One region of the Nocardia sp. NPDC004340 genome, then DNA from elsewhere that is predicted to be linked to it. Evidence: riboswitches for the same ligand, from Rfam matches in the RefSeq annotation. Region 1 holds a riboswitch; the other holds the start of a gene.
What was found. A riboswitch is a leader RNA that binds a small molecule or an ion and turns the genes downstream of it on or off. The one in region 1 is predicted to bind cobalamin.
Positions count from the first base shown of each region.

Region 2: it holds a riboswitch for cobalamin, as region 1 does, so the genes downstream of both, metE (5-methyltetrahydropteroyltriglutamate--homocysteine S-methyltransferase) here and ACWEOI_RS27425 (iron chelate uptake ABC transporter family permease subunit) in region 1, are expected to answer to the same signal.

Region 1 covers NZ_JBSGDW010000008.1:79,632-87,323, forward strand. The annotation lists gene ACWEOI_RS27410 (alpha/beta fold hydrolase) at 1-331, shown strand, start outside; gene ACWEOI_RS27415 (ABC transporter substrate-binding protein) at 365-1,384, opposite strand; gene ACWEOI_RS27420 (ABC transporter ATP-binding protein) at 1,401-2,216, opposite strand; gene ACWEOI_RS27425 (iron chelate uptake ABC transporter family permease subunit) at 2,213-3,244, opposite strand; cobalamin riboswitch at 3,279-3,412, opposite strand; gene ACWEOI_RS27430 (TetR/AcrR family transcriptional regulator C-terminal domain-containing protein) at 3,454-4,038, opposite strand; gene bioB (biotin synthase BioB) at 4,149-5,186, shown strand; gene bsaP (biotin synthase auxiliary protein BsaP) at 5,327-5,542, shown strand; gene ACWEOI_RS27445 (DUF2567 domain-containing protein) at 5,542-6,252, shown strand; gene ACWEOI_RS27450 (hypothetical protein) at 6,341-6,523, shown strand; gene ACWEOI_RS27455 (DUF1801 domain-containing protein) at 6,528-6,893, opposite strand; gene ACWEOI_RS27460 (hypothetical protein) at 6,969-7,388, opposite strand; gene ACWEOI_RS27465 (hypothetical protein) at 7,385-7,692, opposite strand, start outside.
Region 2 covers NZ_JBSGDW010000006.1:255,541-263,232, reverse strand. The annotation lists partial or broken gene ACWEOI_RS25165 (NAD-glutamate dehydrogenase) at 1-513, opposite strand, end outside; gene ACWEOI_RS25160 (IclR family transcriptional regulator) at 596-1,393, opposite strand; gene ACWEOI_RS25155 (histidine phosphatase family protein) at 1,416-1,988, opposite strand; gene ACWEOI_RS25150 (CbtA family protein) at 1,985-2,791, opposite strand; gene ACWEOI_RS25145 (CbtB domain-containing protein) at 2,814-3,029, opposite strand; cobalamin riboswitch at 3,070-3,196, opposite strand; cobalamin riboswitch at 3,393-3,558, shown strand; gene metE (5-methyltetrahydropteroyltriglutamate--homocysteine S-methyltransferase) at 3,714-5,978, shown strand; gene ACWEOI_RS25135 (short-chain fatty acyl-CoA regulator family protein) at 6,039-7,457, opposite strand; gene prpD (2-methylcitrate dehydratase PrpD) at 7,576-7,692, shown strand, end outside.

The DNA.
Region 1 (7,692 bases):
GTTCAAGGCCATCGTGGCGGGCGGCGCGGTGGACGACCTGCGGGCGCTGGCCAAACCCGCGGCGGGCAAACCACGCCCGGCCATCGTGTTCATCCGGCCGCACGACCCGTACGACGATCCGGTGGTGGACGTGGAGTACTCGCACCAGGTGCTCATCGACCGGGTCGGCGGGGTGCGCGGGACCCTGCTGGTGGTGACCACGCGAACCACGGGGCACGCCAATCCGATCGAGCGGCCGCAGGAGTACAACACCGTCATCGAACAGCAGGTGGTGCCGTTCGTGCGGCAGCTGTGGCGGGATCAGTCCGGAGCCGCCGCGGTGGGCCACTGACCGGGCCGCGCCGGTGGGCTCGGCGTGGTCCGCCTAGCGCACCGCGTCGTCGGCGGCGGGGCGAATGCCCGAGGCGGGCACCAGGTTCCAGCGTTCCAGCTGCGCCCGCACCTGCTCGGCGGCGTCGATGTTCAACGGCCCGCTGGTCCACAGCGCGTACGGCAGGTTCAGGAAACGGCCCTGCGTGACCGCCCGCAGATTCTGGATGCCCGGCTTGCCGCGCAGCAGATCCACCTTCTGCTGGAAGGTCTGCGGCGGATAGTCGACGAACACGATGGCGTCCGGGTCGGCCGCCGCCAGCCGCTCCCACGACACCGCCGTCCAGGTGTCGGCCACATCGGACAGCGCGTTGCGCGCGCCCGCCGCCTCCAGGATCGCCTGCGGCGCACCGTATTGCCCGCTGGAGAAGACGGTGTCGGAGGCGCTGTCGAACAGGAACACCGTCGGCCGCCGCTCGGGCTGCGGCGCTGCCAGCAGGGTGGACACTCGGCGATCCAGATCCCCGGTGACCCGTGCCGCCTGGTCCGCGCGCCCGGTGATCGCGCCCAGCGCGGTCAGATCCGTGCGCAGCGCGGTCCAGGCATCCACCACACCCCGCTCGCCGCCGGGCCGGCGGCAGCTCTCGGTGAGCACGTACGGCGCGACGCCGGCCGCCCGCAACGACTCCGGCGTCAGATTCGCCGACTCCGAGTAGCCGTAGTTCCAGCCCGCCACCATCACGTCGGGGCGCTGGGCCAGCACCGTCTCCCGCGAGGGATAGTCGGGGGCAACGGAATTGAGCCGGTCCACGCCGTCCCCGTAATGCTTGCGCAGCGTGTCCGCGTCCCGCTTCAGGCTCGACACCGCCACCGTCTGGTCCTGGGCTCCCAGGGCCAGCACCATGGAGATCAGGTTCCCGTCATTGACGAACATGCGTTGCGCGGGCGACGGGAACCGCTGTTCCGCACCGCAATTGCGCACGGTCATGTTCCCGGTCGCCGCCTGCGGCGATCCGCAGGCGGTGAGCACTCCCGCGATGGCGGTGACCGCGACGAGCGGAAGGATCCTGTTCAAGACCGTGCCTTTCGAGTCAAGACTGTGCCGTTCGAGCCGTGATGAGCAGATGGGAATCACCGGTGTCGGGATCCGGTATCCGGCGCGCCCGCACGCCGAACACCTCGTCGAGCACCTCGGGCCGCAGCGCGGTGCCGGGCGGTTCGAGGGGGCGGGCCCGGCCGTCGTCGAGCACCAGCACCCGGTCGCAGAACCGATCCGCGAGGGTCAGGTCGTGCAGGCTCATGACGACGGTCCGTTCCAATTCCCGGGTCAGTGCCAGCAATTCGAGCTGATGGGTGACATCCAGATGGTTGGTCGGCTCGTCTAGCAGCAGGACGGGCGTGTCCTGGGCGAGCGCCCGCGCCAGCAGCACCCGCTGCCGTTCCCCGCCGGACAGCCGCCCGACCGCGCGCCCCTCGAACCCGGCCAGATCCACCCGACCCAGCGCCCGTTGGACGGCCGCCCGTTCGCCCGGCCCGCCCGCGCCCCACGGCGGCAGGTACGGCGTCCGGCCCAACGCCACGAGCTCACCCACCAGCAGATCGGTGGGCGGCACCTCGTCCTGCCCGACCAGACCCACCAGCCGCGCCCGCTCCCGCGCCGAAACCTGGTGCACCGGACGGCCATCCACCTCGACACCGCCCTCGACCGGTGCGATCAACCCCGCCAGGGTCCGCAACAGCGTGGTCTTGCCCGCGCCGTTCGGCCCGACGATGCCCACCGTCTCGCCCGGCGACACCGTGAAGTCGACCCGCGCGACCACCGTGCGCCGTCCCGCCGCGCAGGCCAGTCCGGCGGCCCGCAGCTCGCCCGCGCCCCGGTGACGCGACCCGGCCCGGCGGGGCCTCACGCCGGACCGAATCGGTAGGTGCGGCGGCCCATGAGGAGCAGGAAGGCGGGGGCTCCGATGAGGCCGGTGAGGACGCCGACCGGGATCTCGGTGGGGCGGACCAGGACTCGGGTGGCGGCGTCGGCGACGACCAGGAAGGTGGCCCCGCACAGGGCGCTCGCGGGCAGCAGGACGCGGTGGCGCGGCCCGACCAGGAGCCGGGCGGCGTGCGGGACCACCAGCCCGACGAAACCGATGCCGCCGGAGACCGCCACCAGCACGCCGACCAGGACCGCCAGCAGGACGAACAGCGCGATGCGCAACTCGCGCACCGGAACTCCGATGGAGGCCGCCGTGTCCGGGCCCAGGTTCAGCGCGTCGAGCCAGTTGGCGGCGAGCAGCAGGGCGGTCAGGCAGGCCGCGACCACGCAGCCGGGCAACAGGATTCGGGTCCAGTCCGCGCCGGAGAGGCTGCCGAGCAGCCAGAACAGCACCGACTGGGCGGCGGACGGGTCACTGCTGCGGAAGATCAGGTAGCTGCTGAAGGCGGCGAAGGCCGAGCCCAGCACCGTGCCGGTGAGCACGAGACGCAGTGGCGTGAGCCCGCCTTGGGCCAGGGCGATGAGGAATACCGCGGCCGCGGCGGCGAAGGCCCCGGCGAGCGCGCCCGCCGACAGCGCCCACAGTCCGGCCCCGGCGAACACCCCGGAGGTGATGACCGCCGCCGCGCCGACGCCCGCACCGGAGGAGACGCCCAGCAGGTAGGGGTCGGCGAGAGGATTGCGGACCAGGGTCTGCATGGCCGCCCCGGCGACCGCCAGGCCCGCGCCGACGATGGCGGCGAGAACGGTTCGCGGCACCCGCAATTGCCACACGATGGTGTCGAGCCCGAGATCGGTGTGCGCGGTGCCGGTCAGCCGGTCGCGCAGCACCGCGAGCACCTCGCGCACCGGGATCGTCTCCGCGCCGAATCCGGTCGCGACGATCATGGCCACGACCAGCAGCGCTCCCATGACGGGCAGGGCGAGCGAAGTCCGCGCGCGGCTCATCGCGGTAGCTCCTCGGGCATGACGCGGCCTCTCCAGAGTGTTGCGCGGCGGGGGAGGTCTGACTCGCACCGGGATCCGGTGCTCACAGTGGCGCGACCGCTCCGGATTCCCACCGGATTCCCGCACCCGCCGATACTGACGAGGGGAACCCTACCGTCCGGAACCTTCGCCGGTTCCGACTGGTCGGTTCATCCCGGTGTCCGCGAAGGTCAGCGGATCCGCGAACCGAGCAGATGCCGCACGCCGCTCACGAACAGCTGCAATCCGAAGTCGAATCGCGCGGTGGCGTCGGGCATGTCGTACAGCGGCGAGTTCTCCTCGGTGAGCGCGCCCGCGGAGTCCATCTGGATGCGCGACTGCTCGTCCACCGTCTGCCCGAGCACGTAGTACAGCAGCGTGTAGGCGGCCAGTTCGGCCTCCTCACGCGTCATGCCGGCGCGAATCGCGGCGCTGGCCAGTCGTTCCCGGCCCTTGCTGGTGGTGAGGCGGGACGCGTAGGTGGCCGAGACCAGTTCGGCCCCGTCGCGGTAGGCGAGCAGGCTCTCGCGCAGCCGGTGCGCGAGTTCGGTCATCTGCTTGGACCATTCCTCGGCCCGGACCGGTTCGTCCATGGGCGCGAGAATGCGGTCGGCGACCGCGCCGAGCAGGGCCTGCTTGTTGGGGAAGTGCCAGTACAGCGCGCCGGGCTGGACGTGCAGCGAGGTGGCCAGGCGGCGCATGGTGAGATCCGCCAGCCCGTACTGGTCGAGGATGGCGATGGCCCCGTCGACCACGTCCGTGCGATGGAGTTGCACTGAAGAATCCGACCCTCTCGTGTTCCGGCTCACGTTCCGGGCTGCTAGCCTACCCTGAACACCGTTCAAGTTGCTCGGCCACACGGCCGGACGAAGGGATTCCCGCGGACATGACCCAGGTAGCCGTCACCACCGAAGCCGGTACCAACGCAGGCGATGACATCCTCGCCATCGCTCGCGAGCAGGTGCTCGAGCGCGGCGTCGGCCTGACCCAGGAGCAGACCCTCGCGGTCCTGCGGCTCGGCGACGAGCGGCTCGAGGAGCTGCTCGGCCTGGCGCACGACGTCCGCATGAAGTGGTGCGGCCCCGAGGTCGAGGTCGAGGGCATCATCTCGCTCAAGACCGGCGGCTGCCCCGAGGACTGCCACTTCTGTTCGCAGTCCGGCCTTTTCCAGTCGCCGGTGCGCGCCGCCTGGCTCGACATCCCCTCGCTGGTGGAGGCGGCCAAGCAGACCGCCAAGACCGGCGCCACCGAGTTCTGCATCGTGGCCGCGGTGCGCGGTCCGGACGAGCGCCTGATGGCGCAGGTCGCCGCGGGCGTCGAGGCCATCCGCAACGAGGTCGACATCCAGGTCGCCTGCTCGCTGGGCATGCTGAACCAGGAGCAGGTGGACCAGCTGGCCGCCATGGGCGTGCACCGCTACAACCACAACCTGGAGACCGCGCGCTCGCACTTCCCGAACGTGGTCACCACCCACACCTACGACGAGCGCTGGGAGACCCTGCGCATGGTGCGCGAGGCCGGCATGGAGGTCTGCTGTGGCGGCATCCTCGGCATGGGCGAATCCCTGGAGCAGCGTGCGGAATTCGCGGCCGACCTGGCCTCGCTGGAGCCCGACGAGGTGCCGCTGAACTTCCTCAACCCGCGCCCGGGCACCCCCTTCGGTGACCTCGAGGTGCTCCCGGCCGCCGACGCGCTGCGCGCCGTCGCCGCCTTCCGTCTCGCCATGCCGCGCACCATCCTGCGTTTCGCCGGCGGCCGCGAGATCACCCTCGGCGACCTGGGCGCCAAGCAGGGCATCCTGGGCGGTATCAACGCCGTCATCGTCGGCAACTACCTGACCACCCTGGGTCGTCCGGCCGAGTCCGACATCGATCTGCTCGGCGAACTCAAGATGCCGATCAAGGCGCTCAACGAAACGCTCTGAGCGAAATCCACTGAGAGAAAAAGGGGGTTCGGGGCCAATGCCCCGAACCCGTCTCGTACGGTAGGGGTGCGGGGGTTTGCATTCCCCTGGACCTGATCTGCCCGCCGAGTTCGATACGCGAAGGATCCATCGAGGTGGTCGTGGACATCGAGGAGCGCTACAACCCTTTCACGGGCAAGCGAGTCGTGCCGGGGCTGGACGATCCGGTACCCCCCGCGGCGGCCCTGGGCCTGGAGCCGCCGCGCTTCTGTGAACAATGCGGACGCCGCATGATCGTGCAGGTCAGCCCCGACGGCTGGTGGGCCAAGTGCTCGCGCCACGGGGTGCTCGACTCCACGAGCCTGGAACACCGCTAGTGGCAGCCACATTCGCCGCCGAGCCGGGCGGACTACGCGTCGATGTACTGATGCGGGAAGTGCGTGCGGCGGCGGCGGTGTGTGCCGCGCTCGCCGCGGTGAGCGCTCTGGCCGGGGTGGCCTGGGCGTATCTCGCTCCGGCGGAACAACTGCTGGTGGTCGAACCCGACCGCGGCACCGCGCTGACCGGTGAGAGCCTGCACCGTTTCGACGCGCTCGCCATCTTCGTGCTGATCGGCATCGTGCTCGGCGTGCTCGGGACGGTCGCGGCCTGGCGCTGGCGGCGGGTGCGGGGCCCGGTCCTGCTGACCGGCATCATTCTCGGTTCCGCGCTCGGCGCGTTGCTCACCAAGGTGGTCGGCGAGGCGGTGGCCGAGCAGCGCCACGTCCGCCCGAGCCATCCGCCGATCCACACCATCGTGGAATTCGCGCCCTCCGTGGAGGGTTGGGCCGCCCTCATCGCGCAGCCCCTGGCCGCCGCGGTGGTGATCCTGCTGCTCGCGGCGCTGAGCACCTCCGACGATCTGGGCACCGGCGAATACCTACCCTTCGGCGGCGCGCGCCCCGACCCGGTGATCGTCGCCCCGTCCCAGTACGGCTCCGCCATCCTCTACGGCCCCTACCCCGGCAATTCCGGTGCGCCGCAACCCCACGCGCCCCACGGCCCGGCGGTCCCCTTCGAAGCCCCCGAACCCGAAGCCCCCCGCTGACCCGAATCCGGCAATAATCGCTGGACCACGCTTGTTGTACCCCCTACCGTGTTCGCGACCACGGATTCGCACCACCCAGGGGGACCCCATGAAGACCGCACCGCCGGGCAAGTCCGCGCCGCCCGACGCCGCCGCACCGGCCGAGCGCCCGGACCTCACCGCCTGGCGTCACCGCCACGAACTCCGCAGATCCAATGCGTCCCAGCCGATCCCGAGCGGCCGCCGCTACCGGCGCACCACTAAGCACCGCGACCGTTCCCGGGGCGACTAGCCAATCAGCAGACGGCGCCGCGGCTCGCGGCCGTCGCCTCGAGAATCGTTCGCAGCAGCGGGAAGTCGATGGCTTCGGGTTTGCGGAAGCGCAGGCAGCCTTTGCCCATGTCCTTGGTATCGAGGTGCTCGGCGAAGGCCTCGCGGATGTCGCCGCGCATGAGATAGAAGGAGATGTACTGCTTCTGGCTGGCGAACGCGATCTCGGCGATGCCGTCGCGCTCGTAGACCGGCATGCCGAAATCCATGTCCTCGTGGAATCCGACGAGGGTTTCCCGGCACAGTTCGCGCAGCCGGGTCAGGGCCGGTCGCCGGTCCTCGGCCAGCTCACCGAGGTAGTCGTCGACGGTGCTCGCAGTACTTCGTGGCATGGGCCCAGAGTATGCCGATAGTTAGCTGAATGGGGTCGGTGATAGGCGTCCGGCGGTGCGAAATCGACATGACTCCTAGCTGCTGCCGCTGCCGGTATTGATTCCGAGGTAGCGCTCCAGGATCCCCTGCACGCCGTTGTAGTCGCCGATGGTGACTGTGCGCGTGGCGGTTCGGTCGCCCTGCTTGGCGGTCAGGGTGTACCGGCCGCCCTTGGATGGGATCCACGCGGTTTCGTTGGTGCACCAGCAATTGGTCGAGGGCGTGGGTGTGGCGATGACGGTGCCGTCGACGCTGATGGTGACGGGCGTGGTGAGGTCGGTCAGGAGTACGACCGAGATCCAGCAGGTTTCGGTGGACAGTTCACAGCTGTAGCGGCCGGGGTCCATCTGCATCAGGTCGATCTGGAAGTCCTGGGCGGCCGCGGTTCCGGTCGACAGCGGGATCGCCGCGGTCAGCAGGGCGGCTCCGAGTGCGGCGCGGGTGGTCGTTCTCAATGGACGTCCCCTGCGGGAAACTGGCAACCGGCGGAGATGGTGGCGCTGCCCGTCTTGCACGGGAGGGTCCGCAGGTACGCTTCGGTTCGCTGGGCGAAGGCTTCCAGCGAGTTGTTGTCCATGATCTGGATGGTGACCGACTGCGAGTCGCTGCCCTGCTGCACGGTGATGGTGTTCGGGCCGGCCGTCTGCGGGACCCACAGGATCTTCAGCTCCCCGGGTTCGATCGTGCCCGATGTCGGCGTCGGCAGGGCGGAGGCGATCGTTTTCCCGTTGACGCTGAGGGTGATCGGGGTGGTCATGT
Region 2 (7,692 bases), on a different contig from region 1:
GGCGCGCAGAATGGACACCGGACGCCAGGCCAGGCCCGCGCTCAGGACCAGGCGGTTGAAGGCGTCGCTCTCGGCGTCGCCGCGCCAGGTGGCGGCGAAGGCCGCGGTGAAGCGGGCGTTCGGTTCCGCGCCCGCCGGCGGCTCGCCGTCGAAGGCCAGCCCGAAGTCGTAGATCCAGCACTGGTTCCCGGTGGAATCGTCGAGCGGGTAGGTCCGTTCGTCGAGGACTTCCACGCCGAGGGATTGGATGACCGGCAGGATGCGGCTGAGCGAGACGGCCGCCCCCGCGATGTAGAGGGTGAGCCGCAATCGTCCGCGTGCTCGTCCGGTGGGCGCGTGCAGGGCGACGTCGAACGACTCCGGTCGCAGCGCTTCGATGCGGGCGATGTCGGCGGCGGCGCGGTCGGGGCCGAAGTCGTGTTTGTACCACTCGGGCAGGGCGTGGGAGTAGGCCGTGGCCGGTGCTTCGGCTGCCATTCGGGCGTGGAGGGCGTCGTCCCAGTCCTGCGTCATCGTCGGAAATCTCCCCGGTGCGGCGGTTGTCTATACAACAACATACAACCCCTGTGAGTGGTCTCACAAGGGTGCCGCCGAGTCAGGGCGTGACGGGCACCTGACCGGCGATGCGCGAGGTCAGGCGCTCGGCGCCCCACCGCACCGCCTGCCCCACCACCTCCGGCTCGGGGTTGGACAGCGTCCGCCAGGTGGTGCTCAGGGCCGCCACCGGACGGCTGTTGTGATCGAAGACCGCCGCGCCCACCGATCGCAGGCCCGCCGTCACCAGCTCCACCTCCTCGGCCCAGCCGCGGGCACGCACCTCGTCCAGATCGCGCCGCAGCTCGGTCAGCGACCGCGGTCCGCGTCCGGTGCGGGTGAGGAAGTCGGAACGCTTGGCGTACAACGCCTTCACCTGCGCGTCCGGCAGCGAGGCGAGGATCGCGCGCCCGTTCGCGGTCAGGTGCGACGGCAGCCGGACCCCGATATCGGTGATCAGCGAGACCTCCGCCGCGGGACCCGAGCCGGGACGTTCCTTCAGGAGGTAGACCGTCTCGTTGCCGTGCAGAATGCCCAGATGCACCGCCTGCCCGAGCTGCCGGGCCAGCTGGTGCAGGATCGGCTGCGCCAGCCGTTCCAGCGGCTCGTGCCGCAGATAGGCCGAGCCGATCTCGAAGGACGTCACGCCCAGCCCGTAGGCCTGGTCACCCGGTACATAGACCACGAATCCGCGGTCCACCAGCACCGACAGGATGTGGTACACCGACGAGCGCGGCAGCCCCAGATCGCGGGCCAGCACCGCCGCCCGGACCGGTCCCGGGCCGTGCGCCAGCCGGACGAGGATGTCGAGCGCCCGGCCGACGGCCGGAGAGGTGGTCGAACCCGAGGATTGCGCCATTCCCCGGATTCTGCCAGCGAAGTCAGTCCGCGAGCTCGTGCGCGGTCGCGCGCAGCGTCCACGCCGGGCCGCGGTGGTGCAGGGTGGTGGCGCTCAACGGTGGAATGTCGATGCGCCAGAACGACTCCGGGGGAGCGTCGAGGGTGCGCAGGACCGCGGCCCGCACGATCGCGGGATGCGTCACCGCGACGATCCGGTCGCCGCGCCCGGCCAGGCCGTGCAGCCAGACGCCGACGCGATCGATCAACCCGGTGATCGATTCGCCGCCGTGCTCGTGGAAGCCCGGGTCGGTGAGCCAGCCCATCAGCTGCTCGGGCGCGAGATCGTCCATCGCCCGACCGGCCCAGTCGCCGTGGTCCAGGTCGCGCAGCTCGGGCTCCGGGGTCCCGGTGAATCCCAGTGCCCGGCAGGTCTGTTCGGCCCGCAGCTCGGGCGCGAACAGCACCATCGCGGGCTCCGGGCCGGGCAGCCCGCCCGCCTGCTCGACCGACCGCGACCCGAGCGGGTCGAGCGGTTCGTCGACCGGGAAGCGGGCGGACCGCACGGCCTCGGTGATCGCGTGCGTCACCAGGGTGAGACGGGTGACCGCGCTCATGCCGCCACGGCGGGCGCGGCCGGGGAGCGGTCGCCGAGCAGGCGTGGCGCCAGCCAGGCGAATCCGACCCCGATGACCGCCCACACCAGCAGCTGGGCGGCGAACGCGTACAGCCGGAAGTGGTACAGGTCGTCGGCGGGGAAGCCCGGGAACACGATCGTGCCCGACGCGTCCCGCAGCGGTTCCGGCGCTTCGTGGAACGACGGCAGCAGCGCCAGCAGCGCGCCCATCACGACGACGAAGCCGGCCGCGGCGGCGACCCCCGCGGTCCAGGTGTCCAGGCGCGCGGTCAGCCTGCGGCCGAACCAGATCGCCGCGACCAACGCGATCGCGCTGATCGCGATCAGGCCCAGGTACAGGGCCGTGCGCTCCTCGATCGTGTCCGGGTTCCCGACGGACGGCGGGTTGGCCGGGTACTTCAGGAACGGCACCGCGTACAGCGCCAGGAACATGCCGCCCGACACCAGCAGCGCCAGATTGCGCGGCGAGATCTTGCCCGCCTTGCGCAGCGCCAGGAAGTACACGACCGCGAACAGCGCGCCCAGCGCGGCGCCGAACACGATCATCCCGAAGCCCAGTCCGACATTCTGCTGCTGCGCGCGGGTGAACAGCTCGGCCCCGTGGTCCATGTCCATGGGCTTCCCGGCGGCCTTGTCCAGCGCCATCTGCGCGTGGTCGCGGCCCTCTTCGAAGTCGATGGCGCGATCGATGATCGGCTCGGACAGGATCCGGGCGAACACGAACGCCAGCGATCCGCCGAGGGCTCCCAGCAGGACCCCTCGGCCGATGATTCGCTTTTCCATTGTGGTTACTCGATTCCCGGTGCTAGTGGCAGGGGAACCCGAGGAAATGCCGGCCGTCGTGCACGAACTCGTGCACGTGCATGTCGCTGCCGAACACCGACACCGCACCCTGATCGATACCGATGAAGTAGATCGCCAGCAGCGCCATCAGGGTGGTGCCGACCAGCCACAGCGCGGTGGTGGGGATGGAGAGCGCGCCGCTGCCGACACCGGAGCGAGGAGCGAAAGAGGTAGCCACGAAGGACTCCTTTGAGTCAGGGGGATTCCGCGTCCCCGTTGCCGATCGAACCGACGATGTGAGGGTCTGACTCGCATCCGTCTCGCGGGGAGACCGGGCTGCTCACAGTGGCGCGACCGTTCCGGCATTGCACCGGATTCCTCATGACATCGTCGATCAACCATACGAAAGCGCATCGCCGCTGGTCAATCCGCCTGCCCGGGTCGACCACCTGATGGGACGCCGCCGCGCGTGCGGGGATCGCGCTGGCGCTGGGCTATATTCGCCAACGCAACTGGTTCGCCGGAGGTGGAGTCGAGGAGCCCCTGACCCATTCGACGGCGTCGAAGCCCGCTGCCCGCGCTCGCGCGCCGGCCGGGTGAGAGGGAACCCGGTGGGAATCCGGGACTGTCCCGCAGCGGTGAATGGGAACGAACGCCGTCAGAAGCACTGGGCGCATGCCTGGGAAGCGACGGCCGGTAGGTCCGGCCTCGGCCTCGTGCCGGGGCCGACCCGATTGTCGGGTCGATGCCCATGAGTCCGAAGACCTGCCCGTCGTGCCGGATACGCCGTATCCGGCGGTCGTCGCCTCGTGGATTGGGCGTTACGCCGATCGGATCCGGGCACGGAAACATGCCGCATGGGCTCCGTCAGCGTACGCTCGTTTGGGCGGCGGTCATCGACTGCTGACCATGGAGTTCATCAATGCTGAACCCTGACAACACCTTCACCGCCACGGTGCTGGGCCTGCCGCGCATCGGCCCGAACCGGGAACTGAAACGCGCGATCGAGGCGTACTGGGCGGGGCGCATCGACGCCGCCGCGCTGCACGGTCTCGCGGGCGGACTGCGCGCCGCGCAACTCCTCGCGGTGCACGCCGCCGGACTCGATTCGGTTCCGGTGGGCACCTTCTCCTACTACGACCAGATGCTCGACACCGCGGTGCTACTGGGTGCGCTGCCCGAACGGGTGCACGGCGTCGCCGACGAGCTGGACCGCTACTTCGCGGCCGCGCGCGGCACCGCCGACATCGCGCCGCTCGAGATGACCAAGTGGTTCGACACCAACTACCACTATCTGGTGCCGGAGCTCTCGGCCTCGACGAGGTTCACCCTGCACCCGGACAAACCGCTCGCGGAACTGGAAGAGGCACTGGCGCTGGGCATTCCGGCCCGGCCGGTCATCATCGGACCGGTCACCTTCCTGAAATTGGCCAAGTCGGTGGACGGCAGCGCGCTGCTCGATCGGCTGCCCGATCTGCTGCCGCTGTACGAGCGGCTGCTGGGCCTGCTGGCGGCCGCGGGGGCGCGCTGGGTGCAGCTCGACGAGCCGGTGCTGGTCACCGATCTGACGGATACCGAACTGGCGCTGGCACGTTCGGCCTATCAGCGGCTGGCCGCGGTCTCCGCGCGGCCCGACCTGCTGGTGGCCTCGTACTTCGGACGATTGGGTGCGGCGCTGCCCGCGCTGGCGGACACCGGGATCGAGGGCCTCGCCATCGACCTGGTGTCGGGCGGTGACGCGGATATCGCCGCGGCGCAGCGTCTTTCCGGGACCCTGCTGGTCGCGGGCGTCGTCGACGGCTACAACGTGTGGCGCACCGATCCCGATCGGGCGCTGACCGGGCTGGCCGCGCTCGCCGCAGCCGGTGCGCCGGTGGCGGTGTCGAGTTCCTGCTCGCTGCTGCACGTTCCGTACAGCCTCGCCGCCGAGCCTGACCTGGAGCCGCGCCTGCGGTCCTGGCTGGCATTCGGGACCGAGAAGATCGCCGAGATCCGGCTGCTGGCCACCGTCCTGCATGAGGGGCAGGACGCGGCCGCCGAGCAGCTGGAGATCGCGCGAACGGCCGTGCTGGACCGGCGATCCGACGCGCGACTGCACGACACGGCGGTCCGCGACCGGCTGGCCGCACTGGACGCGACGGCCGCGCACCGGGCGCCCGCGGCGGAGCGACGGCGGTCACAGCGGGAGCGGCTGGACCTGCCGCCGCTGCCGACCACGACCATCGGTTCCTACCCGCAGACCGGCCGCATCCGGGTGGCACGCGCCGCCCTGCGCCGCGGCGAGATCGACCGGGCCGAGTACGACACCCGCATGCGCGCCGAGATCGCCGAGGTCATCGCGCTGCAGGAGGAGATCGGCCTGGACGTGCTGGTGCACGGCGAGCCCGAGCGCAATGACATGGTGCAGTACTTCGCCGAGCAACTGGACGGCTTCGCGGCCACCGCGCACGGGTGGGTGCAGTCCTACGGCACCCGGTGCGTGCGCCCGCCGATCCTGTTCGGCGACGTGACCCGACCGGCGGCCATGACCGTCGACTGGATCTCCTACGCGCAGTCGCTGACCGGCAAACCGGTCAAGGGCATGCTCACCGGGCCGGTCACCATCCTGGCCTGGTCCTACGTCCGCGACGACCAGCCGCTCGCCGACACCGCGCGCCAGCTCGCCCTGGCGATCCGGGACGAGACCGTGGACCTGGAGGCCGCCGGGACCGCCATCATCCAGGTGGACGAACCGGCCTTGCGGGAGCTGCTGCCCCTGCGCCGCGCCGACCAGCCCGAATACCTGGAATGGGCGGTGGTGGCGTTCCGGCTGGCGACCTCCGGGGTCGCCGACAGCACCCAGATCCACACCCACCTCTGCTATTCGGAGTTCGGTGAGATCATCGGCGCGATAGCGGGATTGGACGCCGACGTCACCTCGATCGAGGCGGCGCGCTCGCACATGGAGGTGCTCGACGACCTCAACGCGGCGGGCTTCGACCTGGGCGTGGGACCGGGCGTGTACGACATCCACTCGCCGCGGGTGCCCGGCGTCCGGGAGATCGAGGCGGCGCTGGCCCGGGCACTGAAAGCGGTTCCGGCCGAACGGCTCTGGGTCAACCCGGACTGCGGGCTCAAGACGCGCGGCACCGCCGAGGTGACGGAGTCGCTGCGCAATCTCGTGGCCGCGGCGCACGCACTGCGGTAGTCGAAGGCCGGGGCGTGCCGCATGCGCTGCGAACGAACGCGGTGCGCCCCGGCCGTCCGGTCAGGTGATCGGCGCGTACGGGATGGTCCGGGAACTGTTGTCGTCCACCCGGATCGGCCGGCCCAACTGCGGGAACGCGCGCTGCGCGCAGTCGGTCCGCTCGCAGACCTTGCAGCCCGCGCCGATCGGCACCGCCGTGCGCGGGTCGTCGACGGGCAGGCCGTGCGAGTACACCAGCTTGTCCGCGTAGGTCAGGTCGCAGCCCAGCCCGATGGCGAAATCCCGGGTGGGGGACAGGTATCCGGGCGTCTTCTCGTCGGTGGTGCGCGCCAGCCACAGATAGTTGCGGCCGTCGGGCATGCGGGCGATCTGGGTGCGGATGCTGCCCGGCGTGGAGAAGGCGTCGTGCACCACCCACAGCGGGCAGCTGCCGCCCACCCGGGAGAAGTGGAAGGCGGTGGCGGACTGGCGTTTCGAGATGTTTCCGGCGCGATCGGTGCGGACGAAGAAGAACGGCACCCCGCGCTTGCCGGGCCGCTGCAGGGTCGACAGGCGGTGGCAGACGGTCTCGAAGCCGACCTCGAAGGTGGCGGCGAGCAGTTCGATGTCGTAGCGCAGGGATTCGGCCGCGTCCCAGAAGCGGGTGTAGGGCAGGATCAAGGCTCCGGCGAAGTAGTTGGCGAGCCCGGTGCGCAGCAGGCCGCGCGAGTTCTCGGGCATGGTGTCGGTCGCGTCGATCAGGTCGGCGATCACCTCGGCCTGGGTGAGAAAGGCCAGCTGCGTGGCCAATTGGAAGGCGCGCTGACCGGCGGTGAGCCGCCGCGCCAGGGTCAGCACGCGGCTGTCGGGGTCGAAGACCCGTTTGGGGCCCGGATCGCTGGGATCGTCGGTGCGGATGAGCACCGCGATGCCGTGCTGCTCGCGCAGCAGCCGGGTCAGCTGGAGGTCGAGTCCGCCCAGGCTCAGGCCATTGCGGTCGAACAGCTGCTCGGCCGCGGTGTCGAGCTCGGGGATGTGGTTGCGCCGATCGTAGAAGTAGTCGCGGACGTCCTCGTAGGGCATGGCCGCGGCGGATTCGCCCGCGTCGCCGTCGATTCCGGCGGAGACGCGTTCCATCTGCTCGGTGGCGCCGCGCAGGCGGCGGTGCAGGCCGACCAGAACCCGCGCGGCCGCCGGCACCCGGGCCACCAGGTCGTCGATCTCGGCGGTGGTGATGTCGGCGCCCTCGGGATCCTCGGCGAACACGTCCTGCAGGTCGGCGATCAGCCGGGCGTCGGTGTCGGCGGCGAAGAAGCCCATGTCCAGGTCGAAGCGGGCGTTCAGGCGCAGCAGCACCGGGACCGTCAGCGGGCGCTGGTCGTGCTCGAGCTGATTGATGTAGCTCACCGAGAGCTCGAGCGTCTTGGCCAGCGCGGACTGCGACAGGCCCCGGCGCTCCCGCAAGGCGCGCAGGCGCGCGCCCGCGTACATCTTCTGCATGCGCTCAATCTAGCAATCCGAGCTTTCACAACTTTCACCGATTCAGGGTTCCTGTTCCGCAAAAATAGGCTTTTGCAAGGGATTTCCCGGCCCGTAGCCGCTGTGTACCGTGCGAAATATGAAGAACCATCCCGTCCGCACCCACCGCTCCGCGGAGCATTTCCCCCGCGCGGGACACCTCGCCTGGCGGATCGCCGAGGTCGCCGCCGATCCGGTGGAGGTCATCCCCGACGTC